Regions from separate parts of the Megasphaera sp. UBA4233 genome, predicted to be linked through region 2. Evidence: a T-box and tRNA genes for the amino acid it is inferred to sense, from the RefSeq annotation. Region 2 holds a T-box; the other holds one or more tRNA genes.
What was found. The T-box of region 2 lies ahead of thrS (threonine--tRNA ligase). A T-box ahead of a tRNA ligase gene usually reads a tRNA of that ligase, here a tRNA-Thr.

Region 1: it has a tRNA-Thr gene. The T-box ahead of thrS (threonine--tRNA ligase) is inferred to sense a tRNA for this amino acid. The anticodon was not compared.

What each region holds. Positions count from the first base shown of each region.
Region 1 covers NZ_DGXL01000021.1:65,905-74,191, forward strand. The annotation lists gene B2U90_RS07200 (hypothetical protein) at 1-1,155, shown strand, start outside; gene B2U90_RS07205 (dihydrolipoyl dehydrogenase family protein) at 1,249-2,760, shown strand; gene B2U90_RS07210 (ferredoxin) at 2,938-3,123, opposite strand; tRNA gene B2U90_RS07215 (tRNA-Thr) at 3,347-3,422, shown strand; gene B2U90_RS07220 (S-layer homology domain-containing protein) at 3,649-6,018, opposite strand; gene B2U90_RS07225 (transketolase) at 6,812-7,630, shown strand; gene B2U90_RS07230 (transketolase family protein) at 7,630-8,287, shown strand, end outside.
Region 2 covers NZ_DGXL01000027.1:36,016-44,302, forward strand. The annotation lists gene leuS (leucine--tRNA ligase) at 1-66, shown strand, start outside; gene B2U90_RS10040 (NUDIX hydrolase) at 121-732, shown strand; gene B2U90_RS10045 (acyl-CoA dehydrogenase) at 1,173-2,324, shown strand; gene B2U90_RS10050 (electron transfer flavoprotein subunit beta/FixA family protein) at 2,395-3,210, shown strand; gene B2U90_RS10055 (electron transfer flavoprotein subunit alpha/FixB family protein) at 3,232-4,239, shown strand; T-box leader at 4,421-4,637, shown strand; gene thrS (threonine--tRNA ligase) at 4,676-6,583, shown strand; gene ylqF (ribosome biogenesis GTPase YlqF) at 6,738-7,604, shown strand; gene B2U90_RS10070 (ribonuclease HII) at 7,604-8,287, shown strand, end outside.

The DNA.
Region 1 (8,287 bases), on a different contig from region 2:
CAGTACGATGCGCCGGTTCTTTCATCTTCCCTTTCCCCTTCCGACTATACCGTCGATGGCCGGACGATTGAAAAAGTCTATACAAACACGGCGGCAGAAAAAACAACTGTCCATACGGAATCAGGGAACTATGTCGTACTCCAGCTCCAGGCCCTGCCCCTCGTCGATTCCTCTGTCGATCCTCATCCGGAAGACGGCCCCGTCAAAGACCGTCAGAAAAAAGGCCATGGCGGCGGACCCCAGTTGGGAAGCCACGGTAATCCCAGTCCACTTCCCGTCATGAAGGCGAACGTCAGCCAGACGGGTTTTGTAAAAACGGTATCAGGCGCTCTCTATGGGCCGGAAGAAGGGATAGAAACTTCCAAATCCAGGGATCTGATTGTCGAAGATTTTATCCAGGGGACCTTTACGGACAGCCAGCAGCAGAATGCTGTATTAAAGTATAATCTCTATGTTCCGAAGAACTACGATCCACAAAAGAAATACCCCCTCGTCCTTTTCATGCATGATGCCGGCGTCGTCTCACCGGACGTCAAAGCAACGCTCGTCCAGGGGCTGGGAGCCGTCACCTTCGCATCGCCCGGATGGCAGGCCAGTCATCCCTGCTTCGTTCTGGCGCCCCAGTACGACACGGTTATCGTCGATGACAATTACGACTACGGGCCAGAACTGGATCGTACGATTCACCTCATCCAGTCTCTCTGCCAGACTTACTCCATCGATACGCGGCGCATATACAACACAGGCCAGTCCATGGGCGGCATGACATCGATTGCCATGGATGTTAAATATCCTCACTTCTTTGCCGCATCGTATCTCATCGCCTGCAAATGGAATGCCGCCGTTACGGCTCCTCTTGCCAGCCAGCCGCTCTGGACGGTCATCTGTGAAGGCGATGCCGGTGCCTACCCGAGCATGACGGAAATATTGGGGAATCTGAAAAAATCCGGTACCAAAGTCGATCGCCAGACACTGGATGCCAATGTACCAACCGTACAGCTGCAGGCCGAAGCCGCCTCTCTGATTGAACCAGACTGCAGCCACTATCTTACGATTTACAAAGGCGGCAGCCATCGGTACACATGGCTGTATGCATACACGATGAAGCCGGCACTGGAATGGATATTCTCCCAGAGCCTGCCGGAAACACACTAATTACCAAAAACGTCTTCCTGCCTCATTGACAGGAAGACGTTTTTTTCCGTACACTTATTATATACAAGATTTCCATATACAAGGAGGATTTCCATGAAACAATACGATGTCATTATCATCGGCACGGGAGCAGCCAACATCATTGCTGATGCCGCTATACGACAGCATAAACAAGTTGCTATCATCGAGCGGGGCCGTTTCGGCGGTACCTGCCTGAACCGGGGCTGCATCCCGACAAAAGTCATGGTGACAGCAGCCAATCTGCTCTGTGAAATACGGGAAGGAGCCCGTATCGGTGTCACAGCGGAAAACGCCACGCTGGACTGGGATACGCTGGCCCGGAGGCTGTGGCAGAAAATAGACGAAAGTCCGGCCATTCAGGCGTATTATGACCAATTCCCCAACGTCGATACCTATAACGGCACGGCCTCGTTTACCGGCAAAAAGACGATTGCCGTGACAAAAGCCGACGGTACAGCAGAAGAACTGGAAGGCCGGCAGATTTTTATCGGTACTGGTGGCCGGACGAATATCCCCGTACTCCCCGGTCTGGAAGAATGCGGTTACATTACGTCAGAAACATTCTTTGGTCCCAAATTCCCGGGAAAACCGTATAAGAGCCTGATTGTCATCGGCGGCGGCCCCATAGGCTGTGAATTTTCTCATGTCTTTGAAGCGGCCGGCACCCAGGTCACCATCGTCCAGCACAACGTCCGCCTTCTGCCAAAAGAAGAGCCAGAAATCTCAGCGTTCATGCTGCGCCAGTTCCAGAACCGTCATATCGATGTCCGCCTGAACCAGGACACGATATCCGTGCGGCGCGAAGGCGATGAAAAAGTCCTGACTATCCGCAACCGTACAGACGGGACGACGGCAGAAGTACGGGCCGAAGAAATCCTCGTGGCCCCCGGCATCCGCCCTATGACAGAACTGCTGCAGCTGGAACATACGGATGTCCGTCTCGACAGCCGCGGCTATATCGAGACCAATGAGTTTCTCGAAACCAGCGCAGATGGCATCTGGGCCCTGGGCGATGTCAATGGCAGGGCGCCATTCCGCCATAAAGCCAATTACGAAGCCGAAATCATAGCCCACAATCTCTTTTCCCATATGCCCCGCGAAAACTGGCGCTGGGCACAATACGATGCCGTACCGGCCGTAACCTATACCTATCCGGAAACGGCCCATACAGGACTTACGGAAGAAGGAGCCCGAAAGCAGGGATATGATGTGGAAACGGCAGTCAACCACTACTCTGCCTCAGCCAAAGGCTATGCACTGGGATACGAACCGGGAGCTTCTGATGACGGATTTATCAAACTCATCATCGACAAAATGAGCAAACAGATTCTTGGCGCCCACATCGTAGGCCACGAAGCGTCCATCCTCATCCAACCCTTTGTCAACCTTCTCATGTGCGGTACTCACACAGTACAACCTCTCCGCCCGGATATTGCCTCAGCCGACGCACAGTATCTGCGCGATCTCCCCCTTACGCGCACGCTGGATCCGCGCAGTGTCTATACCCTGAGTGAAACCATGACGCCCCACCCGTCCCTTTCAGAAGTTACCATGTGGACACGATACTACTACGAAAAAAAATAAGATTTTGTTTAAACCAAATAATCTATGACTTGTAGCGAAAGATAAAACAGAGGCTGCAACGAAACGAACTTTTAAAGCCATTTCATTGCAGCCTCTGCTTTGTATTACGGGAGTCTCACTTTATATCTGCACGATATCAGCACCCTGCCGATGCCGTACGCCCTGTGTATTTCTTTCTCAGGCTTCTTCGATGGCGCCTGCCGGGCAGTTGTTCATTGCGTCAATAGCGGATTCTTCAACTTCCGGTGCTACATCGTCAGGAATCGCTTCAGCCATACCGGAATCAGCCATGTGGAATACTTCCGGACAGGAACCTGCGCACATACCACAAGAGATACAAGAATCATTTACTTTGAATTTCATAAGTCATCGCTCCTTTCGCGATACATATATCATATGGAGGATTATCGTATTCCGGTTCATCACCGTTTCCTCTTTACACGTATAGTATAACCTGCGCTGCTTCGATTGTACGTTGTAAATATAACGAAGAAACAAATATATCGATTTTTTTCAATTTTTTACCTCTTGACAAAACGCCACGAAATGGATATACTAGTAAAGTACCGTTCAGGTACAATCATATGCCACTTTAGCTCAGCTGGTAGAGCATCTCATTCGTAATGAGAGGGTCGTTGGTTCGAATCCGATAAGTGGCTCCAAAGAAAGGGGCTGTAACAAAATGAGCAAAAAAGCTCATTTTGTTACAGCCCCTTATTTTTTTACAGGTCCGCCATCCAGGCACTTGCCCGACGTTTTTTAGAACCGGCAAGAGGCATAGGCAAAGCCTCTCGCTCTACCTATGCCTCTGGTTATTTATCCTGATCGACGGAATCATCAGACGTAATCACATCATCCCGACAGGCCGATATGGTCGTTGTCCTGTCACTATTTCTTTACGCGGACACGCTGTACGGTCGGCGTACCGTCTTTATCCTGATGTACCGTATCGATGCGGATATACGAAAGTTCATTGCTGAATTCGCGGGCCAGGCGGTTCATTTCCGGATCGGTATGGCCGAGTCCTTTTTCCATCAGACGGTAGACGATGGCTGCAAATTCGTAGCGGGTCATCACCTGATTGCCTTTAAAGAGTCCATCCGGGTAGCCTTCGATAATGCCATTGCCCGCCAGTTTCGTGACATATTCGTAAGCCCAGTGGTTATCGGCTACATCGGGGAAGAGCATGCTCTTATTGGAATCGATAGCCAGATGATGCATCGCTTTGAGCTCTGCAATTTCAGCTGCCTGTTCAGCCATAGCTTTACGCATATCGCGAATTTCTTTAGCCATGGCTACACGGGAGTTGGAAACATGGTTGCCGCGGCCGATTTTCAGGCTGACGCCGGCATTGATCATGTTTTCACCGCCACCGAAGCTGCCACCGACACTGAACATGGTGTCTTCATTAGGACGATAGTAGAGTCCGACAGCCGCTGCATTGGCATCACGATAGTTGCCATAACCAGCAGCGAAATCCCACTTGCTGTCCGGATCAAAGTCGAGCGGATGAAGTGCTGCCAAAGCTGCCGCACCTGCACCAACACGATTGATGCGGTTATCCAGTTTGTTCAGGGAATTTCCCAGCTGGGTAATGTTCTGCCGGTTTTCCTGTACCATCTGGTTGGTGGCGTAGAGCTGGCTGCCGTTGATGGCGTCCGTAGACGTCGCCGATACTTCACCCGGTGCCAGCTGGGTAATGGACTGATTGCTCATATCCAGGCCGTCTCCGTTCAACAGTGGCCCGCCCTGGGCGATTTGGACACTATCGACATTGATATCCCGTTCCAAATTGATATGGATAGTATCGACCTTGCCGCCATTAGCATCGGTAGTAGTGGTAGATGCCGTCCGGATATTGTCTCCGCCCAAAACGTTGATCGTACCTCCGTCATTGAGAGTAGCGGCATTGCCGTCTTCCGTGACAAAGGAAACGGGATTAGCCACATAGCCCACATGGAGTGGTCCGCCGTCATCGGTTTCCTTTTCCGGTTCCGCTACGGCACGAGCCAGCTGCAGCCCCGGTGCCTGTCTAGGCTGATTGGGAGATACTTCCCTTTGATCCGGGTTCTCTGGAAATTCCTCCGGATCAGACAGAATCTGGACTTCCCCATGGGTATTGCCCAAGCCATTCAGATTGGCTTTGATGGTATATTCCGATCCCTGTTTCTCCACGACGATGCCTTCCCCGGCATGAATGGAAATCCGGGCATCGCTCATGGCTTCCTTCAGCTGGGCCACGTTCACGGCGTCCGTATCTTCCGTCCCGGCTGCCAGGTTGATAATCTGCCGGGTCCGCTGGGGAATCAACCGGCCATTTTCATCCTGGGAAGGCCCGGCCCCGACGGAAACAGCACCCCAGGTGGACTGCCAGGCAGGAGAAACGTCCTGCATCTGGCCGTACACCGGATGGTATCCCTGCCAGCCCGCTTCCCGGTCGGCTACGGAACTCATGCCCAGCGCCACGGCTCCCGGGGCAGAAGAAATGCTCAGCAGGCCTATCGTCGTGCCGCCTTCTCCCGTAACCTGGCTGGCAGCGCCTACGGCTGTGCCCCGGAGGACGGCTCCACTGCCATAGCCCAAAGCCGTTGCGAAGTCATCGGTGGCTTTGCTGAAGCCACCCAAAGCTGTAGAAGCCAGTCCGGAAGATTCGGAATAGGCCCCTACGGCGGTGGAATGATCCCCGGCCGTTCCGGCTTTGCCCATGCCATTAGCCATGATGCCGATGCTGGTGCTGTCCTCTCCTTTGCTCTTGGCCTGCTGTCCCAGGGCCACGGCCCCTTTGGCAGTGGCTTCAGAATAACTGCCCACCGCTGTCGTATACATACCCTTAGCATGACTCTGTTCGCCAATAGCGATGGCATTCGTTCCAGTGGCTTCCCCCTGGGACCCGGTACCAATGGCAATAGCGTCCAAACCGGTAGCTTTCGAGCCATTTCCTACAGCCAGTGCCCGTTCACCGTCAGCTACGGCATCGTTGCCCAGAGCCGTAGCCCCCATAGTTCCTTCAGCATGGGCCCCAGCCCCGATAGCCAGAGAGTCCTTCCCTACCGCACCGTCATTATTGTAATTTTTGTCGCGGTTACCATTCTCAGGGTTAACACTGAAATAATGGATGCCGTCCTGGACGGGATCCGGAGTCTGCCCAGCATCAGCGGCCCAGGCAGCACCGCCCCAGAAAGCCGTCATGCTACACAGGGCCAATACAGCCAATGTCAGTTTGGCATGGGATGTTTTACAATGATGACGTCTCTTCATAATGTACGCCTCCTTTATTCTTAAACTATATTTTTTAGCTGTCTTTTTGTTTTCATTATATCAAAAGCAAAAAGGAAACACACTGTAATTTGTTACAGTATATTCATGTGTATTTTGCAATTACAAAAGCGTTTTAGACGGTTGTATAAACTTTTATGAATCTGTCATGACAGATGATATGATTTAATGGTTTGTCTGTCATGACAGCCAAAAAGCTCCTGCATTTGTTGGAAAAATTCTGATTCTATGACCTATACCTGTAATTTATTACAGTGTATTTATTCTTTGTATTTAGTAAGATGATAATAAGGATAGAATACGTACGGATTTCTGAGATTTCAAGTCCATATTCCTGTTGATGATGCTGCCCTTCGGGGTCATAATCAGCACGTTCCCAGGGGCGATGAATCGAAAGATGATCTACAGCCGGAAGGAGGAAGAGGAGCAGCAGCTATATCCTCTTCGGAGAGGAACGGGATGATCTGATGGCCGTCTGGGAAGGCGTGCGGAATCAGTCCCCGGCCCAGGGACTGGAACAGTTGAATAGGCGGAAACTCCCGCAGGAACCGGCAAGAAACGGTAACGCCAGACAAACACAAACTCCCTTTCAAGCAGACAGGAAATACGAACATCCTGAACTGCCTGAAAGGGAGTTTTTTAGAGTGTAATATCACCATCACACAAACTATTCGCGTTAACAAAAGAAACAAACTATCTTCCACCCTTTACGCCTATGGCAAAAAGTACTATGCTGTACATATAGGTGATACTATTGTTGACTGGAGATGATTCTATGACAAATGAAGAACTCGCACGGCGGTCTACGGCTGTGCGTGAATATGTCGTCAAGATGCTGGCTGCTGCCGGCGCAGGCCATCCCGGCGGCTCTCTTTCCATTGTGGAAATCCTGCAGGTGTTGTATGGGGAATATATGCATGTGCGGCCCGGAGAACCTCACTGGCCCGGCCGTGACCGGCTCATCCTGTCCAAAGGCCATGCTGCACCGGCTCTCTATGCGACGCTCATGATGCACGGTTTCTTTCCCGAAGACGAATTGTGGAATCTCCGGAAATGTGGAGCCATGCTCCAGGGCGTGCCCGATATGAACCGCACGCCGGGCATTGATATGTCTACCGGCTCACTGGGTCAGGGCCTGTCCGCCGGCAACGGCATGGCTCTGGGAGCCCGTCTTGACCACGCAGACTGGCGCACGTACGTCATCTGCGGCGACGGGGAAATCGAAGAAGGCATCATCTGGGAAGCGGCCATGACCAGTGCCCATTTTAAGCTGGACAACCTGACGCTCATCATCGACCACAATAAATTGCAGCTCAGCGGTGCGTCGGAAGAGGTCATGAATATCATGCCTATTGCCGATAAATTCCGCGATTTCCACTGGCATACGATTACTATCAACGGTCATAACTTTGACGAAATCCGGGCAGCCCTGAAAGAAGCGGAAGAAACGAAAGGCATGCCGACGGCCATCATCGCCGAAACCATCAAGGGCAAAGGCGTCGATTTCATGGAAAACAAGGCCGCCTGGCACAATAAAACACTCGATGCCGCCGAAACGAAAAAGGCACTGGAAGAATTGGAAGGTGAATCATAATGGCTATGTCTACACGGGACGCCTACGGTCATGTCCTGGAAACGGAAATCTATAAAAATCCCGATGTCGTCGTCGTTGATGCGGATATCGCCTCTTCGACGCGGTCAGAAAAATTTAAGAACAAGGCTCCGGAACGGTTCTTCAATGTCGGTATTTCCGAACAGGACCTGATGGGTACCGCCGCCGGTCTGGCTGCCGTCGGAAAAATCCCCCTGGCCGGATCGTATGCACTGTTTACCGAACGGGGACTGGAAATCACCCGCAATTCCATCTGCCTGCCCAATCTCAATGTAAAAATCATCGTCAGTCACGGCGGCCTGACCATCGGCAGTGACGGTGCCACCCATCAGGCCATCGAAGACATCGCTCTCATGCGCAGCCTGCCCAATCTTTCGGTCATCGTCCCATCGGACGGCTGGGAAACGGAAGAAGCCGTCAAGGCCGCCGTCGCCTATAAAGGCCCGGTATACATCCGCCTCGGCAAAGATACCGTCCCCGATATCCATCCGGCCGGAAGCACCTTCCAATGGGGCAAGGGACAGATTCTCCGGGACGGCATTGACGTGGCCCTCATAGGGACAGGGCGCATGACAGCAGCTGCTCTTGCCGCCGCCGATCAGCTGCGTCAGGAGGGATTGGAAGCCATGGTCATCAATA
Region 2 (8,287 bases):
GATGGCAAGCAGGTTGTCAAATTCATTGTCGTACCGAAGAAAATCATCAATATCGTCGTAAAATAATATAGGAAAAGGGGTGCCGCCGGGCATCCCTTTTTTTGCAGAAGGAGCCGTGTCATGAAAGATAAACTCACTCCCAACCGGACGGTGCATCACCTTACGTCCCTGAATAATACGCCCTGTGCTGTCATCCTGCCAATTCTCACCATTGGCGGGGAAGAACACATACTCTTTGAAGTCCGGAGCAGCAAACTGGCCTGGCAGCCGCGGGATATCTGTTTTCCCGGCGGCCGTATAGAAAAAAGCGATGCCAGCGCCCTCGATGCGGCCATACGGGAAACGATGGAGGAACTGGGGGTATGCCGCGGCGATATAGACATATTGGGCCCCCTAGATTATATTGAATCCATGGCGGGCGTCACTGTCTGGCCTTTTGCGGCCCGGATTCATACGCAGGATTTCACTTTGAGCCGCGGAGAAATAGCGGAAATATTTACGGCCCCCATTTCCTACCTTCGCTCGGTCCGGCCAGAGGAAAAGCATATGGAAATCGCCACCCGTCCCGGAGCTGATTTCCCGGAAGACGTCTTGTACAACAGCTTTCGCGGTGACCGCAGCTGGAAGCGGCGCAAAACATATTCCGTTTATATTTATCGGTATCAGAAGTGGCCCATATGGGGCATTACAGCTCATATCCTGCGACATTTCCTGTCCCTGTACGAGGCATGAGAGGAAAGAGAATAAAGGAAGATGATGCCACATGTATTTGTATCGGCAGGACCACTAGTCTGGTACGGCTATACGTTTTTGTACGGATATACAATATAGCTATATATGGCCTTTAAAAATGTTACTTTATAATTCAAACGTGTATTCATAAATCATTTATAAATATTTTGTAAACTATCGTTTGCAATGATAACTATTCAATCATGAAAAAAAGGAATAAATGCATTGTATAAATAGCGCCTTTTTCTATTGATTAAATACGTGAAAAGTTGTACAATGCAAGTGTAAGAGCTTGCAGGTCGGATACGTTTGCCTTGTTGCAAGCGACGTTCCGTATAGATAGTGTAAAATTTTTGTATTTATGCAGTATCAATGGCAGGAAAGAAGACCTTTTAGTTTTTACGTATACGTAATAGATGTTTAAGGAGAGTGGGAACAGTATGGATTTTAAATTGAATGATCTGCAGAAAGACATCGTTAAAACCGTCCATGATTATTGTGAAAAGAAAATAAAACCGGATATCGGCGAACGCGATCACGCAGGTGATTTTGGCGAAGAACATGTAAAAGCTCTGATGCAGGACATGGGTATTGCCGGTATTTACTATCCTGAAGAATACGGTGGAATGGGCAATGACGGCGGCGATGTACTGACGTATATCCTCTGCGTGGAAGAAATTGCCAAATATGATGCCGGTATGGCAGCAACCGTTTCCGCTTCCATTTCCCTCGGTACCAACCCCATCTGGCAGTATGGTACGGAAGAACAGAAGAAAAAATATCTCGAACCGCTCGTAACGGGTGAAAAACTCGGTGCGTTCTGCCTGACCGAACCGGGTGCCGGCACCGACGCTGCTATGCAGCAGACGACGGCTGTCAAGGATGGCGATCATTACATCCTTAACGGCAACAAGATTTTCATCACCAACGGCGGCAAGGCTGATACGTACATCGTATTTGCCATGACGGATAAATCCAAAGGCACGAAAGGCATTTCCGCCTTTATCGTTGAAAAAGGCTGGGAAGGCTTCACCTTTGGCAAGAAAGAAGACAAACTGGGCATTCATACGTCCCAGACTATGGAACTCATCTTCCAGGATGTCAAAGTTCCGGCAGAAAACCTGCTCGGTGAAGAAGGAAAAGGCTTCATCATCGCTATGCAGACCCTCGACGGCGGCCGTATCGGCATCGCTGCCCAGGCTCTCGGCATCGCTGAATCTGCCCTTGACGACGCTGTCGCCTATTCGAAAGAACGTGTACAGTTCGGTCGTCCGCTCTGCAAATTCCAGAACGTTTCCTTCAAACTGGCTGATATGAAGATGAAGATCGAAGCAGCCCGTCTCCTGGTTTACAAAGCAGCCGAAGCCAAACAGGCCGGCGGCCGCTTCTCTCTGGAAGCTGCCATTGCCAAGAGAATGGCTTCCGATATCGCTATGGAAGTTACGACAGAAGCTGTCCAGATCTTTGGCGGCTATGGCTACACCGAAGATTACCCCGTTGCCCGTCATATGCGCGACGCCAAGATTACGCAGATCTATGAAGGCACCAACGAAGTACAGCTCATGGTTACATCGGGCTTCCTGCTCAAATAACCTATCCTTGTTTATGAGGCAGCCATTAGCGCTGTTGACATAAAAATTATTTTTAGGAGGCAACAGAAATATGGAAATATTGGTATGTGTCAAACAGGTTCCGGACACAGCAGAAGTAAAAATTGATCCCGTAAAACATACCGTCATTCGTGCCGGTGTACCGAACATCTTCAATCCGTTCGACCAGAACGCTTTGGAAGCTGCTCTTCAGTTAAAAGATAACCAGGGCGCAAAGGTAACTTTGCTCTCCATGGGGCCCCCGCAGGCTAAAGACGTTCTCCGTGAAGGTCTGGCTATGGGCGCTGATGAAGCATACCTCCTCACAGACCGCAAAGTCGGCGGTTCCGATACGCTGGCTACAGGTTATTGCCTGGCTCAGGCTGTTAAAAAAGTAGCTGAACTCAAAGGCATCGAACAGTTCGATATCATTCTTTGCGGCAAACAGGCTATTGATGGTGATACGGCACAGGTAGGCCCGCAGATCGCCTGCGAACTCGGCATCCCGCAGATTACCTATGCAGCAGCTATCGAAGTAAACGAAGAAGCTAAATGCGTAAAAGTAAAACAGCAGAACGAAGAAGGCTACATCATTACGGAAGCTAACTTCCCTGTCCTGATTACGGCTGTTAAAGAATTGAACGAACCGCGCTTCCCGACCATCCGTGGCACGATGAAAGCAAAACGTCGCGAAATTCCTGAACTCTCCGCTGATGACGTTAAAGCTGACGAAACCAAAATCGGCCTGAACGGCTCCCCGACGAAAGTTCGTAAGATTTTCACACCGCCTCAGAGAACACAGGGCCTCATCATTCCTGTTGAAGATGACAACGACCAGGCAGCTGTTGATACCTTGATGGAAAAACTGACTGCTCAGAAAATCATTTAATTCTAAGGAGGAAAAGTGAAAATGGATTTAGCAGAATACAAAGGCATTTATGTCATTGCTGAACAATTCGAAGGCAAATTGCGCAACGTATCTTTCGAACTGTTGGGTCAGGCCCGCGTTTTGGCTGACACCATCGGTGACGAAGTTGGCGCTATCTTGATTGGTAAAGATGTAAAACCGCTGGCACAGGAACTGATTGCCCACGGTGCACATAAAGTATATGTATATGACGATCCGAAACTGGAAAACTACAACACGACGGCATATGCAAAAGTCATTTGCGATTTCTTCCATGAAGAAAAACCGAATGTATTCCTCGTAGGCGCTACGAACATCGGCCGTGACCTCGGCCCCCGTATTGCCAACTCCCTCCAGACCGGCCTTACGGCTGACTGCACGGGCCTGGCTGTTGACGACGACGGCAAGACCATCGTTTGGACTCGTCCGGCTCTCGGCGGCAACATCATGGCTGAAATCATTTGCCCGGACAACCGCCCGCAGATGGGTACCGTTCGCCCGAACGTATTCAAAAAACCGGAAGCTGATCCTAATGCCAAAGGTGAAGTTATCGAAAAGACTGCTAACCTCAGCGACGCTGATTTCATGACCAAATTCGTTGAACTCATCAAAATGGGCGGCGAAGGCATCAAAATCGAAGAAGCTGACGTTATCGTATCCGGCGGCCGTGGCATGAATGGTCCTGAACCGTTCACTGGCATGCTGAAAGACCTCGCTGACGTTCTCGGCGGTGCTGTAGGCGCTTCCCGTGCTGCTGTTGACGCTGGCTGGATCGATGCTCTCCATCAGGTAGGCCAGACAGGTAAAACGGTAGGTCCGAAAATCTACATTGCCTGCGGTATTTCCGGTGCTATCCAGCATCTCGCTGGCATGAGTGGTTCTGACTGCGTTATCGCCATCAACAAAGATGAAGATGCTCCTATCTTCAAAGTTTGCGATTATGGTATCGTAGGCGACGCATTCAAGATCGTTCCGCTCCTGACTGCTGCTATCAAAAAAATCAAAGGCTAATAGCTGAGATAGGTAAAGGACTGTAGCATGAAAGCAAAGGCTGTCATGCACAGTCCTTTTTCTGTCTGAGGCAATAACATCAAACCCCAAACATCAAACCCCAAACTTCAAACTTCAAACCCTATTCCCCCTTGACAAGCGGCAAAGGCGGTCGTATAATTTACGCATACCTAGTGATAAGAAAACAGTTTTGACAAGGACATGACTGGTTGTTCGTTTTATACCAGAGAAGGGTACGGTGGTGAGAGTACCCCATAAGACACGACTTTGTTACCGCCTTGGAACTGGCATCCGGAATAGAGTATGGATGTCCGGTCGCACCGTTACCGCGTTCGAGTACAGCAGGTATTGTCTGCTGAACTAGGGTGGAACCACGTGAGTAAGCTCTCGTCCCTTGAGGACGGGAGCTTTTGTATTACAAAGGAGGATGTTTTTTATGGCAGAATTAATTTTGAAAGATGGTAGCAAGAAAGTATTTGCCGATGGCATTTCTCTTGCCGAAGCCGTCAAACAGCTTAGCAACAGCCTGGCAAAAAAAGTATTAGTCGCAAAGGTAAATGGAGAAGTAACAGACCTGCGTGAACCGATTACCGACGGTTCGACTGTTGAATTCCTCACCTTTGACGATCAGGCTGGCAAAGATACCCTTCGCCATACAGCATCCCATGTCATGGCCCAGGCTATCCAGCATCTCTTCCCGGGCGTAAAATTCGCTATTGGCCCGTCCATTGAAAACGGCTTTTACTATGACCTCGATACAGAACACCGCTTCACACAGGAAGATTTCCCGGCAATCGAAGCCGAAATGGCCAAGATCGTCAAAGAAAACTTGCCTCTTACGAAAGAAGTCGTATCCCGTGAAGATGCGCTGAAACTCTTTAAAGAAGCCGGTCAGGATTATAAAGTAGAACTGATCCAGGACCTGCCGGAAGACGCTGAAATTTCCCTCTACCGCCAGGGCGATTTCGTCGATCTCTGTGCCGGCCCCCATACAGCTTCTACGGGCGCTGTTAAAGCCTTCAAGCTGCAGACCGTTGCCGGTGCCTACTGGCGCGGTGACGAACACAACAAGATGCTCCAGCGTATTTACGGTACGGCTTTTGAAAAGAAATCTGACCTCGATGATTACCTCCACATGCTGGAAGAAGCCGAAAAGCGTGATCATCGTAAACTGGGCAAACAGCTCGACTTGTTCAGCTTCCACGAAGAAGGCCCGGGCTTCCCGTTCTTCCACGCCAAAGGCATGGTCCTTCGCAAGACACTGCTCAAACTCTGGTACGAACTCCATGATGAAGCCGAATACGACGAAATCAGTACGCCGACCATCCTGAGCCGTCATCTCTGGGAACAGTCTGGTCACTGGGATCATTACCGGGAAAACATGTATTTCACCACTATTGATGATGAACCGTACGCCATCAAACCGATGAACTGCCCGGGTGGCATCCTCGTCTACAAGAGCAACGTCCACAGCTACCGTGATTTCCCCATGCGGATGGCTGAACTGGGCCTCGTCCATCGTCACGAACTCCACGGTGCCCTCCACGGCCTGTTCCGCGTCCGCTGCTTCACGCAGGATGATGCCCACATCTTCATGCTGCCGAGCCAGATGAAACAGGAAATTTCCGGCGTCATGGATCTCATTGATAAAGCTTACAAGATTTTTGGCCTCGATTATCACGTAGAACTGTCCACCCGTCCGGAAGATTCCATGGGCTCTGATGAAATCTGGGATCTGGCTACGAAGACGCTGCGTGAAGTCATCGAAGAAAAAGGCGTTCCCTTCCAGATTAACGAAGGTGACGGCGCATTCTACGGCCCGAAACTGGACTTCCATGTCAAAGACTCCATCGGCCGTACCTGGCAGTGCGGTACTATCCAGCTGGATATGCTCATGCCGGAACGGTTCGACATGACTTACATCGGCGAAGATGGCCAGAAACATCGTCCGGTCATGGTTCACCGTACCGTCTTCGGTTCAGTCGAACGTTTCCTGGGCATCCTCATTGAAAACTACAACGGTGCCTTCCCCGTATGGCTGGCTCCGGTACAGGTCAAATTACTGCCCATTTCGGACAAACATCTGGCCTATGCCAAGGAACTGCGCAAGAAATTCAAGAAGATGGGTATCCGCGTAGAAGTAGACGAAAGCAATGAAAAAATTGGCTACAAGATCCGCAAGGCCCAGATGGAAAAAGTTCCCTACATGGCTGTCATCGGCGATAAGGAAATGGAAAACAATACCCTCTCCATCCGCGACCGCGCCAAAGGTGATATCGGTGCACAGCCGGTAGACGACTTCATTGCCCATGTACAGGAATTAACGGCAACCCGTAAAGGCTGATCGATACAACGGCATAGGATAGACAAAAACAGGATCCGCTCCACGCGGGTCCTGTTTTTTCGATTATCAGGCAGAGCACGGACCATCTTCGGATAGGTGTTTGACGGTTTTTGCCGAATCCAGTAGAATAGAAGATAGAAAGGTGGTAGTATATATGATTATCAACTGGTTTCCCGGCCATATGGCCAAGGCCCGCCGGCTCATCGAAGACAATCTGAAAGTCATCGACGTCGTCATCGAACTGGTCGATGCCCGGATTCCCATGAGCAGTACCAATCCTATGATTGCAAAGCTCATCGGGCAGAAGCCGTCTCTGGTCGTTCTGAATAAAGCTGATCTGGCCGATCCGGACTGTGTGGCGGAGTGGCTGACTTATTATAAACAGCAGGGCCGCCTCGTGCTGGCTCTCAACAGCAAAGACAGTCGCAGCGTCAAACAGCTCCTCAGCAAGGTACGCCAGCTGGCCGCTCCCAAGCTGGAACGGTGGAAGATGCGGGGGCTCAGGACCCGGTCGGTACGTACCATGATCCTGGGCATTCCTAACGTAGGTAAATCGACACTGATCAATACCCTGGCACACCGGAACGTGGCCAAAGCGGCCGATAAGCCCGGCGAAACCAAGGGCAAGCAATGGGTCCATCTGGGAGACAAGCTGGAACTGCTCGATACGCCGGGCGTGCTCTGGCCGAAACTGGAAAATCAGACCTATGCCTGCCGGCTGGCCGCGACAGGAGCCATTTCCGATACGGTCTTTGACATGGAAACGGTTATCTCCGAACTGATCCGGGAACTGGGTCAGTGGTATCCGGAAGAACTAAAAGGCCGGTTCAAGCTCGATAGCCTGGACGAAGCTCCACTTGCCACGGTCGAAGCCATCGGCCGCAAACGGGGCTGTATCGTATCGGGCGGCACCGTCGATATGGAAAAAACGTACAAGCTCATACTGAAAGAGTTCCGCGAAGGCCGCATTGGTGCCCTGTCCCTCGACCGGGTAGAAGAACTCAGCGGGGAGGATGCGTAATGGAAACGGCAGCCTATAAACTGGCAGAGCTGAAAGCTATGCTGAAAGACGGACAGACCGACATCCCGGCCCTACTGCAGGCTATGAAGGAAGACTCCCGCGTGTCCGTACAAAAAGAAGCCGCCGCCTTTATGCGCCGCAAAGTGCGGGAAGAAAAAGAACGGGAACGGCTGCTTTCTATGTATACCTACGAAACCAGATTTTATAATGAAAACATCTATCACGTGGCCGGCATTGACGAAGCGGGGCGGGGACCCGTCGCAGGACCGGTTATGATCGCTGCCGTCATCCTGCCTCCCTTCTGGGAATGTCCCGGCCTGAATGACAGCAAAAAAGTACCGCCGGCCAAACGGGAACGGCTCTACGACAAAATCATGGCCGAAGCCGTCGCCGTCTCGTGCATCGCCAAATCGGAAAAAGAAATTGATGACCTTGATATCTATCACGCGACCCAACAGGGCATGTACGATGCCGTCCGGACCCTGTCCGTCCCGGCAGAAGCCGTCCTGGTCGATGCCATGCCTCTGCCGGCCCTTACGGTGACCCATCAGTCCCTGGTCCACGGCGATGCCCTCAGCGCATCTATCGCGGCGGCATCGATTATTGCCAAGGTGACCCGGGACCGGCTCATGGAACAGTACGACAAGACTTACCCGGAATACGGTTTTGCCGTGCACAAAGGC